3 regions of the Marinomonas sp. ABL3_031 genome follow, and region 2 is predicted to be linked to each of the others. Evidence: predicted binding sites of a transcription regulator. Region 2 holds the regulator's gene; each other region holds the start of a gene.

Region 1 (5,680 bases), on a different contig from region 2:
TGATGAATGTGAAGTGTCGTCCCGATCATGCGATAGAATTGCGAGATGTGTTTGAGGAAGTTATTCCTGCTTACCATATGAATAAAAGACATTGGAATTCCATCTTCTTGGAAGGCAGTTTGCCAGAGGGCGAAATCCAGCGAATGGTCGATCACTCCTATGCGTTAGTCGTAAAAGGAATGACCAAAGTGCAGCGTCAGGGCTTGGAAGTACGCCATGGCGCAACTGTGATTTATCATGGCCTATGAGAAAAAGCGGCCAATAGAGAATGCTATTGGCCAGGAGTTTATATCTTGTGTATTGACGGAAACATCGCTTATTAGAGTTTAAAGGTCGACATCACGCGATGTGTTTCTTCTGAGGTTTGCGCCAAGATTTCACTAGTTTCATTGTTCTGTTGAACTTGTAAACTTGCTTGTGCGGAAAGTTCTGCCACTTTCTCGTTTAAATCGCTCAATGTTTTTACCAAATCACTTTGTGACGTTACGCTGTTAATAACCGCGTGGCTAGCATGATTGATTCCTTCTGCTGAGCTAGCAATTTCTTCCAGATATTTTGCCGTGAGATTGATTTCTTCATTGGTTTTCTGCGATTGCTGATGGCTCTCCGTAATACGTAGCTCTGCTTGTTTGGCACCTTCTTGAAGTTTGCTGATCATGGCTTGTATTTCGTCTGTTGACGCTTGAGTGCGACTGGCCAAACCACGAACTTCATCGGCAACGACGGCAAAGCCGCGGCCCTGTTCACCAGCCCGGGCCGCCTCAATCGCCGCGTTCAGTGCAAGTAGGTTGGTTTGCTCCGCTATTTCGCTTATTACATCTAATACTTTACCAATGGTTTGAGATTGTTCTGCCAGTTGTACCACGGTATTTAAACCAGCTTCCAATTCATTGGAGAGCTTGTCCAGAGATTGTACTGTTTGTCGAATCGAAGATTGTCCAGTACGGGTTTTCTCAACGGTACCTTGTGCTGATTCTAAGGTGCTTTGCGTGTTGCTAATGACCTCGTTTTTAAAGCCATCTACTTCACGAATGGCATCCGTCATTTGATGAAACATACCTTCGCGTTCTTGCGTAATGGCTTTGGTTTTAAAGGCGACTTCCTTAAGTTCTTTGCTCTTGGTTTCGACTTGTTTATTCAAGCTAACAGCTTTGTTCAATGTGTCCGTCAGTCGTTCTACAAAGGTGTTATATGAAGTGGCAATTGTCGTTAGCTGGTCATTACCGGAAACGGGTAAGCGGGCGGTTAAATCCCCTGAACCGTGTGAAATGTTTTCTAAAGCCGTTTGAACTTGACGAATTGGCAGTAATATAGAGCGAAGAATTAACACAGATAAGAGTAGAGCCAGCAGAATGACAACACAACTGATGGTACCCAGTTTAATCATTCCAGCTTGAAATTGACTATCCACATCGTCTAGGTAGATACCAGAGCCTAAAATCCAGCCCCAAGGTTCAAACCCTTTAACATAGGAAATTTTTGCAACGGGCAGGTCATTGCCGGGCTTAGGCCACAAGTAATCGACAAAACCCGCGTCTTGTGCTTTTACTACTTTGACAAATTCTGAAAACAATTTCTTACCGTTAGGATCTTCCAGATTGGCGAGATCTTTGCCATCCAGCTCGGGTTTGACAGAATGCATGACTACAACGGCATTGTAGTCATTGAGCCAAAAATACTCTGAGCCTGCATAGCGAATGCCCTTGATGGTTTCCATGGCATATTTTTGAGCTTGGCTTTTGGATAATTCGCCATTTTGTTCAAGTGAATAGAAATGGGTCAGTACGCCTGTAGCCGTTTCAACTACATGTTTAGTTTGCGCGTATTTTTGATTAAGTAAGGAGGACTTGTATTCACTTAAAGCAAGCAACATGACAAGTACTAGGCCAATAGAAAACAACGTTACCAGGCCAATTAGCCTATGCTTTATTGGAATTTTTCTTAAGAGATTTAACATAGTTACTTCCTTATCGTTTTATATATAGAAGGTGCGAATAAGTTTTTTGAGCAGAAAAATATGGACTTATTTGCGCCTTCACTATCCCTATTATGTGGTTAATGTTTAAGAAAAGAGCTGTTTGTTTACAATTTTTATCCTTTTTACATAACAACTTTAATAATGCCATTTAATTGTCATGTATGTGTAACTTTATATCTCTAGAGTATTTGACAACCTCATTTGAAGCAGGAGTGGGGTTGAGAGAAAGTGTGGGGAATCATTTTTTCTTTGTACCTCAATATATTAGATCGTGTTGCGCAGAAAGAAGTGCGACTTGCATGATCAATATCCAATGACCAGTAACAAGTAATAGGGCAAGTATTATGACCATTAATCAAAAGCAAGAACTGAGTTTTGATGAGTTAGATGAATTAGTGCGTCCAGCACCGGAAGTGGTGGATTTTGAAGAAGTCGCAAACAAAATGGTATCGCGTCGTGGCTTTCTAAGTGGTGGTGCCGCCGTCGGTGCCAGTGCATTGGTGATGGGATCGACTTTTGGTGCTGCGCAAGCTATGGCTGCTCATCATCAACCTTCTCGTTTGGCTTTTGATATGGTTAAAGCGACTACAGCAGACACTATTACTTTGCCAAAAGGTTACACTTGGCAAGTGCTTGCTTCTTGGGGAGATCCATTGTGGTCAAAAGGTGTGCCATTGGATACAACGACTGGGGGAACGGGTGCTTCTCAAGAAATGGCTTTTGGTGACAACAATGATGGCCTTGCCTTCTTTAATCATAATGGTGTTTTCGTATTAGCGGTTAACAATGAATACGTCAATCCAAAAACCCTGAATGCGAATCGTGAAGATGGCAAAACAATGACCGCAGACGATGTGCGTAAGAACAAAGCGGCACACGGTGTCTCAATCATGGAGGTTGCACAGTACGATGGTAAGTGGAGCATCATCAAAGACTCTAAGTTCAACCGTCGCATCACTGCGGATACTGAAATGGAAATCACTGGTCCAGCTCGTGGTCACGATTTATTGAAAACCTCGGCCGATCCTCGTGGTGTGCTAGCGAAAGGTACTTGGAATAACTGTGGTCAAGGTCAAACACCTTGGGGCACTTATTTGACATGTGAAGAGAACTTCAACAGCTACTTCTCTGCCTCTGATGACAGCTACCAACTTCCTGATGAGCTTAAGCGTTACGGTGTGAGCACTTCTGAAGGTCGCTACAAGTGGGAAATGGCAGACGATCGTTTCGATCTTGTAAAAGAGCCAAATGAGCCGAATCGTTTTGGTTATGTGGTTGAAATTGATCCAATGAATCCAAATTCTCGTCCTAAAAAACGCACAGCACTAGGTCGTTTCAAACACGAAAATGCTGAAGTAGCCATTGCTGCAAATGGTCATGTTGTTGTTTACCTAGGCGATGACGAGCGTGGCGAATTCCTTTACCGTTTTGTTTCTAAAGGCAAATACCAAGTAGGTGCTGACAACTCAGACTTACTTGCAGAAGGTACTTTGTACGTTGCTAAATTCCATGACAATAATCGTGGTGAGTGGTTGGCACTTACGCCAGAAACCACTGGTATGACGGAAGCGGAAATTGCAATTCACACGCGTCAAGCGGCATCTAAAGTTGGTGCAACTACCATGGACCGTCCTGAGTGGGTCGCTGCCAATCCAAACAAAGTAGAAGCTTACTGCTGTCTAACCAACAACAAAAACCGTGGCGTGAAACCAAATGCAGGTGGTGATGAGACGCCAGCAGAAGGTCCGAACCCACGAGTGAAGAACAAATTCGGTCAGATCGTACGTTGGGAACCGATGAACGAAGATCATACCGCAAAAGATTTCAAGTGGGATTTGTTTGTGATGGCGGGTAACCCAGCGGTCTTTGATGATGCTTATGCGGGTTCTGCGAACGTTAACAAAGACAACATGTTTAACTCTCCAGATGGCTTGAAGTTTGACCGTAACGGTTTGTTGTGGATTCAAACCGATGGTAACTACTCGAACGAAGGGGACTTTGCTGGTCAAGGTAACAACCAGATGTTGGTGGGCGATACGGAAACGGGCGAAATCAAACGTTTCATGGTCGGTCCAACCAAGTGTGAAGTCACTGGTGCGGCGTGGAGTTCTGACTACTCGACAATGTTTGTCAGCATTCAGCACCCAGGTGGTACTTGGCCGACAGGTGGTACACCGTTGTCCAGCGTGATTGCCATCACTCGTGAAGATGGTCGTGCTATCGTTTAAGCATAGTAACGAGAAATGAAAACAAGCCAGCATATGAGAGTATGCTGGCTTTTTTATTTTTCGCACAAGGCGTTTTTTTAATCAAAAGTATTTATCTTATTTTGAGGTAATTGTGGCAATTGCAGAGAAAATTAATGTCTTTGTAAAAGGGATGGAAGCCTTAGCCACTTGATCTATTGAAGTTTATACCAAGGTGACGACTATTTTGGTCGTTTCGTCGCTATCAATGACTTATTGCTGCATTTGTTCATGATTCAAATTGCCCTATCGGTGAAATTATGATTTATCATAGATTTTGGGAGATCTGAGTCAGTTTTGGTAGATGTAGGGCAAGTTATGGAATTTCTATGGTCAGTAGCGACCGTCAGTATTCATTGGGCGGCGTTGATTTTCGTTGGTTTGTGTTTTGCGTTGGTGGTGGCGTTAGTGGTGATGTATTGGGTAGATACTCATCAAACTACTCATACCATTCGTCGTAATTATCCCATTGTGGGACGGTTTCGTTATCTGTTTGAGCATCTAGGCGAGTTTTTTCGTCAGTATTTTTTCGCTATGGACAGAGAGGAGCGCCCCTTTGATCGAGCGGAACGCTCTTGGGCTTATCGCGCTGCCAAAAAAGTGGATGCGACTATTGCATTTGGTTCCACTCGTTCCCTTGACACCTCGGGCGATATTTATTTTCTCAATTGTGCTTTTCCGACCTTGGAAGAAGAGGCTGTTCAGCCCAAAGAAATTTGCATTGGTGAGCGTACAGCAAAACAACCTTATCGCACTCGTTCAGTTGTGAATATTTCCGGTATGAGTTTTGGCGCTTTGTCTAAGCCTGCTGTTCAAGCTTTATCGCGTGGTGCTCGCAAAGCGGGGATCTGGATGAACACAGGGGAAGGAGGTTTGTCTCCCTACCACCTAGAAGGTGGTTGTGATTTGGTATTTCAAATTGGTACAGCGAAATATGGTGTTCGAGATGCTCATGGACATTTGAGCGACGACAAATTAAAAGCCATCGCCGAACATGACACTGTGCGTATGTTTGAGATCAAAATGAGTCAAGGGGCTAAGCCTGGTAAAGGTGGTATGCTACCAGGCGCAAAAGTGACCGAAGAAATTGCTCACACGCGAGGCATACCTGTAGGGCAAGACTCGATCAGTCCAAATGGTCATACTGACATCAGATCGATCGACGACTTGCTTAGCATGGTGCGCCATGTACGTCAGCTGACGGGTAAACCAGTGGGTTTTAAAATGGTGGTTGGAGACGTTCACTTCTTCGATCAAATGTGTCAGTTGATTCATCAAAAAGACATGGATTATTGTCCAGATTTCATCACGATAGACAGTGCTGACGGTGGTACAGGGGCTGCACCACAACCCTTAATGGACTATGTTGGTATGCAGTTGCGTGAAAGCTTGCCTTTGGTCGTGAACGCCATTACCTCACATGGCTTGCGTCCTTATATTAAGGTGATTGCATCGG
Region 2 (5,680 bases):
ATGGCGCTCCAGGAACCATTGAATCCGTCGAAGATGCCATCATACGTGTATTGGGTTATGATATGGTGATGAACTTGGCATTAGGCTTGTCCATGGGCAATGCTTTTCAGACACCTGAAAATGGTCCGAGACATTATGAAAACTTCTGGCTCGACTCGGTTTCCAATGCGGTTCTCATGGAAGCTTTAGTCAAAGTCATGCCCAATGAAGACTGCCCCAAACTAGGCCATGCTTATTTGGCCGGCTTACTACAGAACTTTGGTTATTTAGCCATTAGTAGCATATTACCACCACACTTTTCGATTCTATCACGCTATTTCGAGGCCAATTCTCATTTGGCTACAGAAATTATAGAGATGCAGATTTTGCATTTCACCAAAGAACAACTGGGTTCCTGGTTATTACGTTACTGGAGCTTGCCAGACAATATCTGGACGGCTATTCGCTATAGCAAAAAGCCTCATTATTATGGTGAGCACGCGAAATTAGCCAAACTACTTTATATTTCACACCAACTTCGCCAAGGTTTAGATATAGAACCTTCTATATTATTGGAAGTAGGCATTAGTCTAGAGCAAGCAGAAGCATGTCGTGTTAAGGTATACCAGTCTTCCAGTGAAATTCACAAAATGGTCGCCCTAATCGAAAAAATGAACAGCTGATTTTATGACACGTCTCAATTCGCTTGCTGCCAAGCAATTTGACTATCGCTGGATAGAGGTTCATCGCGCAATAAAAACCAAGGTGCCAAACCATCTTTGGCCTTGGTTGGTCACCAAGCAGTCCCTGACCAGTAAGTTGCGCAGTATTACCAAACTGAGTGTTGAGGTCATCGAAGATGGCTGGGGAACCACAAGCTTAAGAGAAAGACGTAAGCTCAAACTTGGCCCTAGAGCCGCTGTTCGTGTGCGCAGCGTGTTATTAAAGCTGAATGGCGTGACGGTGATTTATGCGCGCTCTATTATTCCTGCTCGCTCGCTGGTCGGTCATTGGCGACAAGTACCTCATCTCAAGAACAAACCTCTTGGTGGTTATTTATTCCAACACAGGACGTTACAGCGCAGTCCGATTGAAATAGCTGAGTTACCTGCCAACATGTTCCCAGATCAAACTGGTAGTGTTTGGGCAAGACGTTCTGTTTTTCATCAATATGGTACTGGTATCTTGGTTAACGAAGCCTTCTTTGACACAATCTCTGATTTCAAATCGCCATTTGGATTATTATGAACAAGCTTAAAGACTACGCCGAGTTAACTCGCTTCAATCGTCCCATCGGCTCCTTATTATTATTGTGGCCAACCTTGTGGGCCATTTGGCTAGCGGCGGACGGACAACCAGATTGGTCGATTGTGATTATTTTCATAATGGGCGTTTTTAGCATGCGTTCGGCTGGCTGTGTGATTAATGATTATGCGGATCGAAAAGTGGATGGCCATGTAGAGCGAACCAAAAACCGTCCTATACCATCGGGCCGTGTTAGCGCCAATGAAGCGTTGATTTTATTCATTGTATTGGCCTTAGCCAGCTTTATTCTGGTGCTGCTTACCGATAAACAAACCATACTTTTGTCCTTTGTTGGCTTGGGGTTAGCGGCTCTCTATCCATTCATGAAGCGCTATACTCATCTGCCTCAACTCTTCTTAGGACTGGCCTTTTCTTGGGCTATTCCCATGGCCTATAGCGCTCAAGGTGGCCATTTAAACGACCCTCTCTTGTGGATGCTATTCTTAGCAAATTGCCTTTGGACGATTGCATATGACACCTATTACGCTATGACGGATCGTCCTGATGATTTAAAAGTCGGCATCAAATCCACCGCCATCTTATTTGGTCAGTATGATCTTTTGGTGATTCTTTGTTTACAAGCTTTAACGCTTTCTCTTTTGACATGGGTGGGCTTCTTCGCGACACTGGGTTGGCCATATTTCGTCGCATTATTGATATGTATTTGGTTGTTTTACAAGCAATATCAGCAGGCAAAAGACAGGCAAAGACAAGCCTGTTTTCACTCTTTCCTAGACAACAACCGTATTGGTGTTTGCGTCTTTATCGGCATAGTAACCAGCTATTTTGTGTAAAATGTGGCAAACATATGACACTTTAACTAAATTGTCATAATTGATCGCTTTAATTAAACCGTTCCTGAGATGAGGGTGAATCCTGTGACCGGTAAGAAAGTACTAATTATTGATGATGAGTCTTCCATACGCGAAATGATTGCCATTGCCTTAGAAATGGCAGGATACGAGTACATGGAAGCAGAAAACATTCAGCAAGCCCATGAAATCATAGTGGATCATAGACCCGATTTGATTTTGGTTGACTGGATGATGCCTGGCGGCAGTGGCATTGAATTGACACGACGTCTCAAAAAAGACAGCACGACAGCGGAAATACCTGTCATCATGCTGACAGCAAAAAGTGAAGAAGACAATAAAATTCAAGGTTTAGAAGTGGGAGCGGACGATTACATTACCAAACCTTTTTCACCTCGTGAATTGGTTGCTCGACTAAAAGCAGTTTTACGTCGTGCTACGCCACAGGGCATTGATGAACCCATTGAAGTAGAAGGTCTAACACTTGACCCAATCAGTCAACGAGTCACTATTGGAGCCCGTCCATTGGACATGGGGCCGACAGAATATCGTTTGCTGAAGTTCTTAATGACGCATCAAGAACGCGCTTATTCAAGAGCACAATTATTGGATCAAGTCTGGGGTGGTAATGTCTATGTAGAGGAGCGCACAGTCGATGTACACATACGTCGTTTGCGAAAAGCCATTGGCAATAGCCATGATTTCTTGATTCAAACCGTGCGGGGCACTGGCTACCGCTTTTCAGCAAAAAGGTCGGCATGAAAACCATCTGGCAAAACACCATTATTTCTTGGCTAGCAGGCTTTATTGCCTGCGCTGTAATCGGATATATATTAGGCCATTTTTTAGGTGTTTTGCTGCTCTATACATTGGGCACTTTATACTGGCAAATGTACCAACTCTATCAGTTCCATAACTGGTTACGTCATTCTGGTCGTGCCGCGCCACCAGAATCTAACGGTATTTGGGGCGAAGTGTTTGATGCCGTATATCGTTTACAAAAGAAACAACGCAAATCCAAACGTCGTATGCGCCAAGCTTTAACCCGTATTGAGAGCTCCACCAGCGCCTTGAAAGAAGGCGTCATTATGGCTGACAATCAGGGAAATTTAGAATGGTGGAATAACTCAGCGGCGCATTTTTTAGGCCTGATGCGACCGGTTGACCGCGGCCAAGTTATTACCAACATAGTGCGCAGTCCTGAGTTTTTCCGATACTTTACGCAAAAACGTTTCGGCGAACCCCTGATAATCAAATCCCCCGCAAAAGATGGCGTATACTTGGAAATCCAAACCACCCTTTACGACAAAAACGATCACCTTATTTTTATTCGTGATATCACCCGTCTACATTTGTTAGAGCAGATGCGTAAAGACTTTGTTGCCAACGCTTCACACGAACTCAAAACCCCTCTGACGGTAATAAAAGGCTATGTTGAAACCCTAGATATGTTTAAGGATACACTGCCCAAAAGTATGCAGAAAGGCATAGTAAATATGGCAGAACAATCCGAACGCATGGAACAACTGATCGAAGACTTGCTGCTTTTATCGCGTCTAGAAAGCGATGACAAACGAGAAGAAAATCAGTGGCATAAAGTAGCCGAGATTATCGATTCTATTGTCAAAACCACAACCCCCATTTTGTCAGCACAGCACAAACTGACAACCCAAATTGCTAACGATGCACGTATTTATGGTTCCTATAAAGAGTTGTACAGTGCTTTTTCAAACCTGATTGTAAATGCCGTGAAATACTCGCCTGACGGCGGCGAAATTGAAATAAAATGGGAATCGAGTGAACTCAATGGCATCTTTTCTGTAAAAGATCAGGGCTTAGGAATCGACCCAAGGCATATTCCACGTCTAACCGAACGTTTTTTCCGGGTTGATAAAGGTCGTGGCTCAAAAACCGGGGGCACAGGCTTAGGACTGGCGATTGTGAAGCACGTGTTATTGCATCATGACGCGAAACTACAAATCCGCAGTTTACCTGGTGCAGGCAGTACTTTTTCCTGTCATTTCCCGGCCAATCGCGTGCGCAAAGACGTGATTGAGGGTGCAACTTCTTCCAATGTAGAGTAGTTTTACACTGACTATTTCAATAAAAAAGGTGCTCATTGAGCACCTTTTTTATTGCTGCAAACACCTAAGAATCAAAGATGCTCGAATAAACTCTTAATGAAGGCTTCTTTGTCTGCGTCTTGGTCTATCAAACGCAGCATCACCGTTAGAAAAGTCGAATCTGGTCTCTTTTCCGTGGTGGCGACCGACTCGACATAATAGTTCAAACGATTAACGGCACCTTTGTGTTCCAAATCTAATACAGCTTGTCCTAACACTTGTGGCACCACATCGTCACTCTTGATCAACATGGTTGCTTCTTGCTTACTGAATTTGATTACCATGCAACGAAATTGCTTGTTCTCAAAGCGTACTAGGGTTGGAATTTTAACGTCTTTGATACTGACTTCAGGCTCAGTGGGATTAATGATTTTTGAGCCTTGTGAAGTGATTTTTGAAGCGCCTCCCATCAACACATCAATGGATGCAGCCGCAATGCCTTGGGATGAACCAGTAGCGGCTTTAGGCTTCTGTGCTGTTAATTGTGACGACAATTTATGCTTCTTGGCCGCTGCAAATACTTTGTTGACCAATTGCTCACCAGAGAACGGCTTACCTAAGTAATCCGTCACACCGGCCTGCACCGCTTCCACGACGTGATTTTTATCACCACGGCTGGTAATCATGACAAATGGCACATCTTCTTTTTTATATTTAGGCTGTTCACGGCACCATTTGAGCAGTTCCACACCTGTCATTTCAGGCATTTCCCAGTCACACAAGACCATGTCAAATTGCGTTTTATTGAGCAGCTGTTGCGCTTTGCGCCCATTCACCGCGTCTTCAATTTCCACCGCAGGAAACTGCTTGCGCAAGGTACGACGAATCAAATCTCGCGTAAATGACGCATCATCAACCACCAAAATTTTAAGCGACATTATTTCATTCCATTTTGAGAGTTTAACAACGCAGAGAAATCTCCATTCTCTACCCTAAAGATGGACACCCATAATAAAGTCGCTGCCACAACAGCAATCGGCATCACAAACAAATTAAACAGCGGAATGGTCAATGACACCATAACAATACCGCCAAAAGTCCAACAGAGTAAGGGCTTACTTCTTAGCGCCATGCGCATGTCGTAAAAAGCCACTTTATTGTTGTCGAAAGCATAATCCATGTACTGTAATGCCAGCATCCAAGCTGAAAACAACAATAACAGAACAGGCGCGATGACATTCACTAAAGGAATGAAAGACAAAACTAATAACAGCAAAAAGCGAGGTACAAAGTAAAGAATTTTTTGCATTTCTCGCTGTAAACTACGACCAATAGTCGACACAATCACACTAAAAGTCAGCGCTTCGTCAAACACCTTACCTGTGGTTTTTTCTTCTACTTTCTCAGCTAAAAATGCCATAAAAGGCGCAGCCAAAATATTGACCCCAACAGAGAAACTATAAAACAACAGCACAGCGATGACGGCCCCAAAGATCAAATCCACCAACCAGCTAATAAAAG
Region 3 (5,680 bases), on a different contig from region 2:
TTAGATCATGTTACGTATACAAATTGTGAGTAAATTTTTGATATTTTTTGTATAAAAAATGAACTTAACAAACAAAATTCAATCTAAATTATGCGTTTTAGTCTTTAAACATGGTGTTACGAAAGCGGGTACGATGGGCTCAAGCTTTTGATGGGCATAAGTAAATTCTTATTCGTACCTTCCCTATGAAGAAAAGAAGGAATTGTGATGAATCAAACAGCAGAAATAACCGCCCCTCTGAAGACGACCGATATTCCCCAAGAAGCTTTTGACTGGTATGACGAATATGCCCACGGCGACATAGACAGACGTACATTTTTGTCGCGATTGGGTACGTTAGGAGTAACTGGCTTATCTTTATCCGTCATCGCGAAATCTCTAACCCCAAACTATGCACAAGCAGAACAAGTGTCTTTTAACGACCCAGACATTACAGCTTCTTATATCGACTTTGCAGCCCCAAATGGTCATGGCAAAGCCCGCGGCTATTTGGTCATTCCCAAAAACGTCAATGCAGAAAACCCTGCCCCTGCGGTGCTTGTCGCTCATGAAAACCGCGGTTTAAACCCTTACATTAAAGACGTCGCTAGACGTTTGGCAAAAGCTGGCTTTGTCGCGCTGGCTCCCGACGCTCTGTTTCCTCTAGGTGGTTACCCTGGCAATGATGACGAGGGACGTGCCATGCAAAGAACCCTGGACAGAGACAAAATCGAGGGAGACTTTATGGACGCCGCTCGAGTACTTAAAAACCACAAACTAACCACTGGAAAAGTCGGAATGGTAGGCTTTTGCTTTGGTGGCTACCTTACCAACACATTGGCGGCCTATATGCCGGATGTGATCAATGCAGGAGCGCCCTACTATGGAACCCCTGCAAAAGATAAAATTGATCAGATAAAAGCCCCTCTTCAAATACATTTTGCTGAAATGGACAAACGCGTAAACGATACATGGCCTGCTTATGAAGCAGCATTAAAGGCGAATAATGTGGATTACATGGCCTACACTTATGAAAAAACCAATCATGGTTTCCACAATGACTCCACTGCAAGATATGATGAAAAGAATGCAGAACTGGCCTGGCAACGTACCTTGGCCTTCTTTAATAAGAACTTAACATCCTAATCCCTTTATTCTTTTAGAGGACATTTATTAAAGGAGAGATGCGCGACTGTTTAAACAGTCGCGCGTTTCATTGCGTTTTGATTGGAGGTTTTTTGAATATTTGGGTAGTGAAAACTGAGTTGTTTAAGGCTCGGGACTTGTAACCACAAACTTTGACATAAATCCATAACACTGGAATCATCATTTTCTTGCAACCATTTCACCACAGCCTTAGCCACATTAGGATAATCTATCTGTACCACACGGCTGGTCTCCAACCATTCTTTGATACACTCGGTATTCAGGGTTTCTGTGGTCATACCTATGCCTAAATACTCTAATGCAATGGCATTGGAATGTTGTTCAATTTGACCTTGCATGGGCTTAGCCAAGATACGGCGGCCTAAGTGCAAGGCTTCAGAGTTCAACTCAAAACCGGCGTTGCAAAGTACAGATTCACATTCACTAAGGTTTTTTTGAAATTGGGTACGACTAAAAGGAAACACTTCCACATTGCCATACACACCTGGTTCTATGTCTTTGCAATGCAATCTAAATTGATAATCTGGAATGGCTTCTAACCAATCCAAAACCGCTTCACTGTTTTCAAATGGCAAATACACTAACACCTGATTGGATTGCGGTGTATTCTCCAGCTCAAGATGGTGAATAAGCGGCGGTAAAATGGCATGACCAAAATGATGCCAATGAGCTCCTAATTGTGTACCAGCGGGTGCGAAATTCGCCATGATCCATTGGGCCAGCGGATTTTTTTTGTAACGCGGAATATCATACTTAAACGCGTATTGATGACCAAACCCCAAACAAGGCACGCCTTGACGTTTAGCAGCCCAAGCAACGATAGGTTCATAATCCGTGATCACCAAATCATATCCACGCGTCTCTAACGCTTTAATGTCACGATACAAACGCAAAAAATTCGCCTGACGAAAGGTAGCATAGAGATCTAACTTACCATCCCGTGCTGCAAAACTTAATCCTTCAAAGGTTCGATATTCACCGAACAACTCCATATCAAAATAGTCATTTTTATCCCGACCAGAAAATACAAAATCCACCTCTATGCCAGCCGCTTTCATTTCCGTTGCCATGGCTCTGGCACGAGTAATATGACCATTGCCTGTGCCTTGCACACCATAAAGGATTTTCATACTAAGACTCCAATCATCAAGCCCGCGCACACACTTCCCAATAAGGCGCCTATTACCGTATCGGTTGGAAAATGCACGCCCAGAAATATTCTTGATAAACCCACATTCATAGCCCAAAAATACAACATCAAATTGAGTCCTGGAAACCACTCACTCAAACAATAGGCCATGAAAAAAGCACCAGAGGTGTGCCCAGAAGGGAAAGAGAACTGATCAGAAGGAATAATAAAACTGTTAAAATTATCCAATGCGTCAGCAGGCCTATTTCGTTTAAATCCACGTTTTAAAATCAGATACAAAACTCGCTCTAAAGCAAAACCTGCAGCGATAATAATGACCAAAGTATGGTAACCATTCAACCACAAGAACGCTGCTAACATGGCGTATAAAGGACCGTCTGCGGTAAAGGATACCGCTCTGCCCATATTGGTTAGTTTGGCTCTGTGTTTACGCGCCATACACCATGAGAAAGTTTGTACATCAAATGCATGAATATTCTGCAGTATGTTCATAAGGCCACCTCACTTTTTTCTTATCCTTCAACATAAACGAGAAAAATGTCAGTTGGGTGGCGATTTGGTGACAACTTGATGACAGGGTCATCAGCAGATAAGAATAAATAAAGGCCTGTATTTCAAAACAAAAATGCCCCGACGAACGGGGCATTTATCAATCTTTTTTGTATGATCTATTTCATATCATTCATTTGGTGGAACTTAGCAATCATAGCGTCTGGACGCACTTTCTTATTGCTGCTGTTTAAAGCATAAACAACGGTTTCACCTTGTGGGCCAGCACCGATTTCTGTGTAGCGTAATGGTACTTCACCCACGATACGAGCCGTGTTCATTTCTTCTAAAGAACCAAAAACAAAGATACGGCCTTCTACGCGCATTTCACCGTAAAAGTCTTCTGCACCAGCCAAGTCACCATCGTACATTTCGATTGAAGCAATACCAGAGGTTTTCTTTTTGTCTTCATTGGTCAAACCAAATACGATGGTTTCACCTTTAGGACCTTCACCGATTCGCACTTTTCTAAAAGACGTTTCCCCTACAGCAAGAAAATCTTCATAAACATCACGATCGTCAAAAATGTAAATACGACCTTCATGGTGTACTTCATACATATCATTGTTGTTCAAAGCGGACGCTTCTGCCATTTTCTCGTCAGAACCGGACTTCGTCATTTGACCGCCACAAGCAGTAAGAAGAGTCAATGTCATTAAGCTGGTTGCGATAGGAATAAGTTTCATTGTTGTGCTCCTAGGTTAAATTACCAACTAGCTTAAAATCAAAAAATGACATCTCCATGACAATAAGATGACGAAAAGGTGTCAATCGTCAAAAAATAAGGACAACTATAACCAATTACTCAACATAATACCGATTCCCAGCGACTGAGTTTGGTGATTGTAATCAAGCAGTGATTGGCCATAACCGTTGAAATACTGAATATAGCCGCGTGTTTTTCCCCATAAAGGGAAGTTGAAACCCACTTGAATGGCACCACGGTTGTTTGACATGTCCAAATTGTTGCGTAGCATGACGTCGATACTGTAATCGTCAATCACATGTATCAGGCTAAATTCGCCATAGCCATAGTACTTTTCAATATCAGGGTTATCGTCCATGTCGGAACTTTCTGGAAAGCGATACCAAGGCTTAACCGAAAAGGCCGTATCGTCTGTTTCAAATAAAAATTCGATATAAAAACGGTTCCAAGAGCGTGATAAATCACCAGATTGGCCATTTGATTGATGATTCAAACCATAAGATATGTAACTTGGCTTAATGCCGAATAACCCCTTTTTGGGTTTAACCACAATAAAATGATTAGTATCACGAAATGGCGCAGAAATATTGCTGTTATAAGCTTGCCAATAGGCTTGTTGAGTATAAGCAAACCATAAGCTGCTGTTACGCCCAACAAGATTATAAGCCACTGGGAATTTCACACTGAGCTGAAATTTAAATTCGACACTTTGCAAACTTTCCGAATCACTCTTATCGCCTAAAAAAGCGCGATCATTTGGGTTTGACGTGTAAGCAATAGGTAAAAAATAGTTAGGTCGATGGGGAGTGATCACGAAAGGATTATTGACGGTCGCTTGCTCTCGCATTTCCCGCTGTTGAAAGAGGCCCTTTGCTTCCTTAGCTCGCTGACTAATGGATTCTGGCACTTTGGGTTCTTCTGCCTGAAAATAAGGTTCCGAAGTCGTGGATTCCGCCGACAAGATCTGCGTCTCTTCCGCTAACAAAAGACTCGGTAAGAACAGCAAAAAACACCATAGCTTTCATTAACAACAGCCTCATTAAGACGAAAGCACCACTTTTTTCGAATACGTATCCCTATCCATATCGCACACCTCCACGGTGAAACTGACGTCTTTGAGAGCAAAGGCCATTATGGCATCCAACACCAATTGCGAAAGCTTTTGCTTTTGTTGCTGTGTACGACCAGCAAGAATGCGTAAGGTAACATGAATGAAAGCATCCTCTGTTCCCGCGGTCAAAAAGTCTTTATATGGCAAACCTCTGAGCTTAATGTCTTCCTGAGTAAACAGCTGTGAGGCCATAGTAGCATCACGCACTGCTTCCAGTATGTCCATTGGCGGTACTTCTTGCGCCAGATTTTGACTAAATTCAACAATACAATGAGGCATACTTAGTCTCCGTTTTATTAGATTTATTAGTAGCCACGATGTACATCAACCGCAGCGGGTATTATGTTGTATTCTTGATATAAGCGGATATTCTCTGCCACTACTTCACATGCACTGTCAATATGAGTAGGGGCGGAAATATGAGGTAATATCGTCACATTTTCCATACGCCAATAAGCATTTTCTGTTGGCAGTGGCTCTTGCTGAAAAACATCCAATACAGCATGACGAATATCACCTTGCCGCAATTTTTTCTGCAAGGCAATGTCATCAATAATGGCTCCACGGGCGAAGTTTATCAAGGCAGCATCAGTTGGCAAATAAGCTAACATATCCTCATTAAGTAAACCTAAGGTCATCGAAGTTAAAGGCAATAAACACACCAAAATATCGGTTTGTGACAAGAGCTGCGTTAAGCCATCCTCTCCATGAAAGCAGGTCACGTCAGCGAACTGTTTTTCACTTCGACTCCAGCCCAACACTTTAAAGCCATTGGCTTTGAGTCGTTTGGCACTTGCGGTACCCAGTTCACCTAATCCCAAGATGCCTACACGGCGATCTTTGGCTCGCACCATAGGCCTTGGTTGCCATTGAGCGTGCGTTTGCTGTTGCGCATAATGCGGCATGTCTCGATGCAAATATAAGGTCCAAGCTAATACCGCTTCAGCCATAGTTTCCGCTAAGTGAGGATCGATCAATCGAACAATTTTAAACTTGGCGTCGGGAAGCTGGTTAACCA

The links. Region 2 encodes PhoB, which activates phosphate uptake and scavenging genes when phosphate is short. Its sites were predicted from a motif close to TGTCATANNNNTGTCANA; they were not measured.
Region 1: a site for PhoB is predicted at 2,132-2,149, ahead of ACXAH2_RS13935 (PhoX family protein). Genes of this name have one in related genera too.
Region 3: a site for PhoB is predicted at 2,855-2,872, ahead of ACXAH2_RS13900 (phosphatase PAP2 family protein). Genes of this name have one in related genera too.

What each region holds. Positions count from the first base shown of each region.
Region 1 is NZ_JBSWYU010000013.1:28,562-34,241, reverse strand. Features, by position in the region: gene ACXAH2_RS13945 (MmcQ/YjbR family DNA-binding protein) at 1-248, shown strand, start outside; gene ACXAH2_RS13940 (methyl-accepting chemotaxis protein) at 320-1,957, opposite strand; gene ACXAH2_RS13935 (PhoX family protein) at 2,323-4,206, shown strand; gene ACXAH2_RS13930 (FMN-binding glutamate synthase family protein) at 4,543-5,680, shown strand, end outside.
Region 2 is NZ_JBSWYU010000010.1:66,682-72,361, reverse strand. Features, by position in the region: gene ACXAH2_RS12055 (HDOD domain-containing protein) at 1-662, shown strand, start outside; gene ACXAH2_RS12050 (chorismate--pyruvate lyase family protein) at 667-1,227, shown strand; gene ubiA (4-hydroxybenzoate octaprenyltransferase) at 1,224-2,078, shown strand; gene phoB (phosphate regulon transcriptional regulator PhoB) at 2,163-2,858, shown strand; gene phoR (phosphate regulon sensor histidine kinase PhoR) at 2,855-4,180, shown strand; gene ACXAH2_RS12030 (response regulator) at 4,252-5,097, opposite strand; gene cysZ (sulfate transporter CysZ) at 5,097-5,680, opposite strand, start outside.
Region 3 is NZ_JBSWYU010000013.1:21,747-27,426, forward strand. Features, by position in the region: gene ACXAH2_RS13890 (dienelactone hydrolase family protein) at 208-1,125, shown strand; gene ACXAH2_RS13895 (MJ1255/VC2487 family glycosyltransferase) at 1,176-2,276, opposite strand; gene ACXAH2_RS13900 (phosphatase PAP2 family protein) at 2,273-2,788, opposite strand; gene ACXAH2_RS13905 (hypothetical protein) at 2,965-3,531, opposite strand; gene ACXAH2_RS13910 (phospholipase A) at 3,637-4,557, opposite strand; gene ACXAH2_RS13915 (5-carboxymethyl-2-hydroxymuconate Delta-isomerase) at 4,591-4,941, opposite strand; gene ACXAH2_RS13920 (2-hydroxyacid dehydrogenase) at 4,968-5,680, opposite strand, start outside.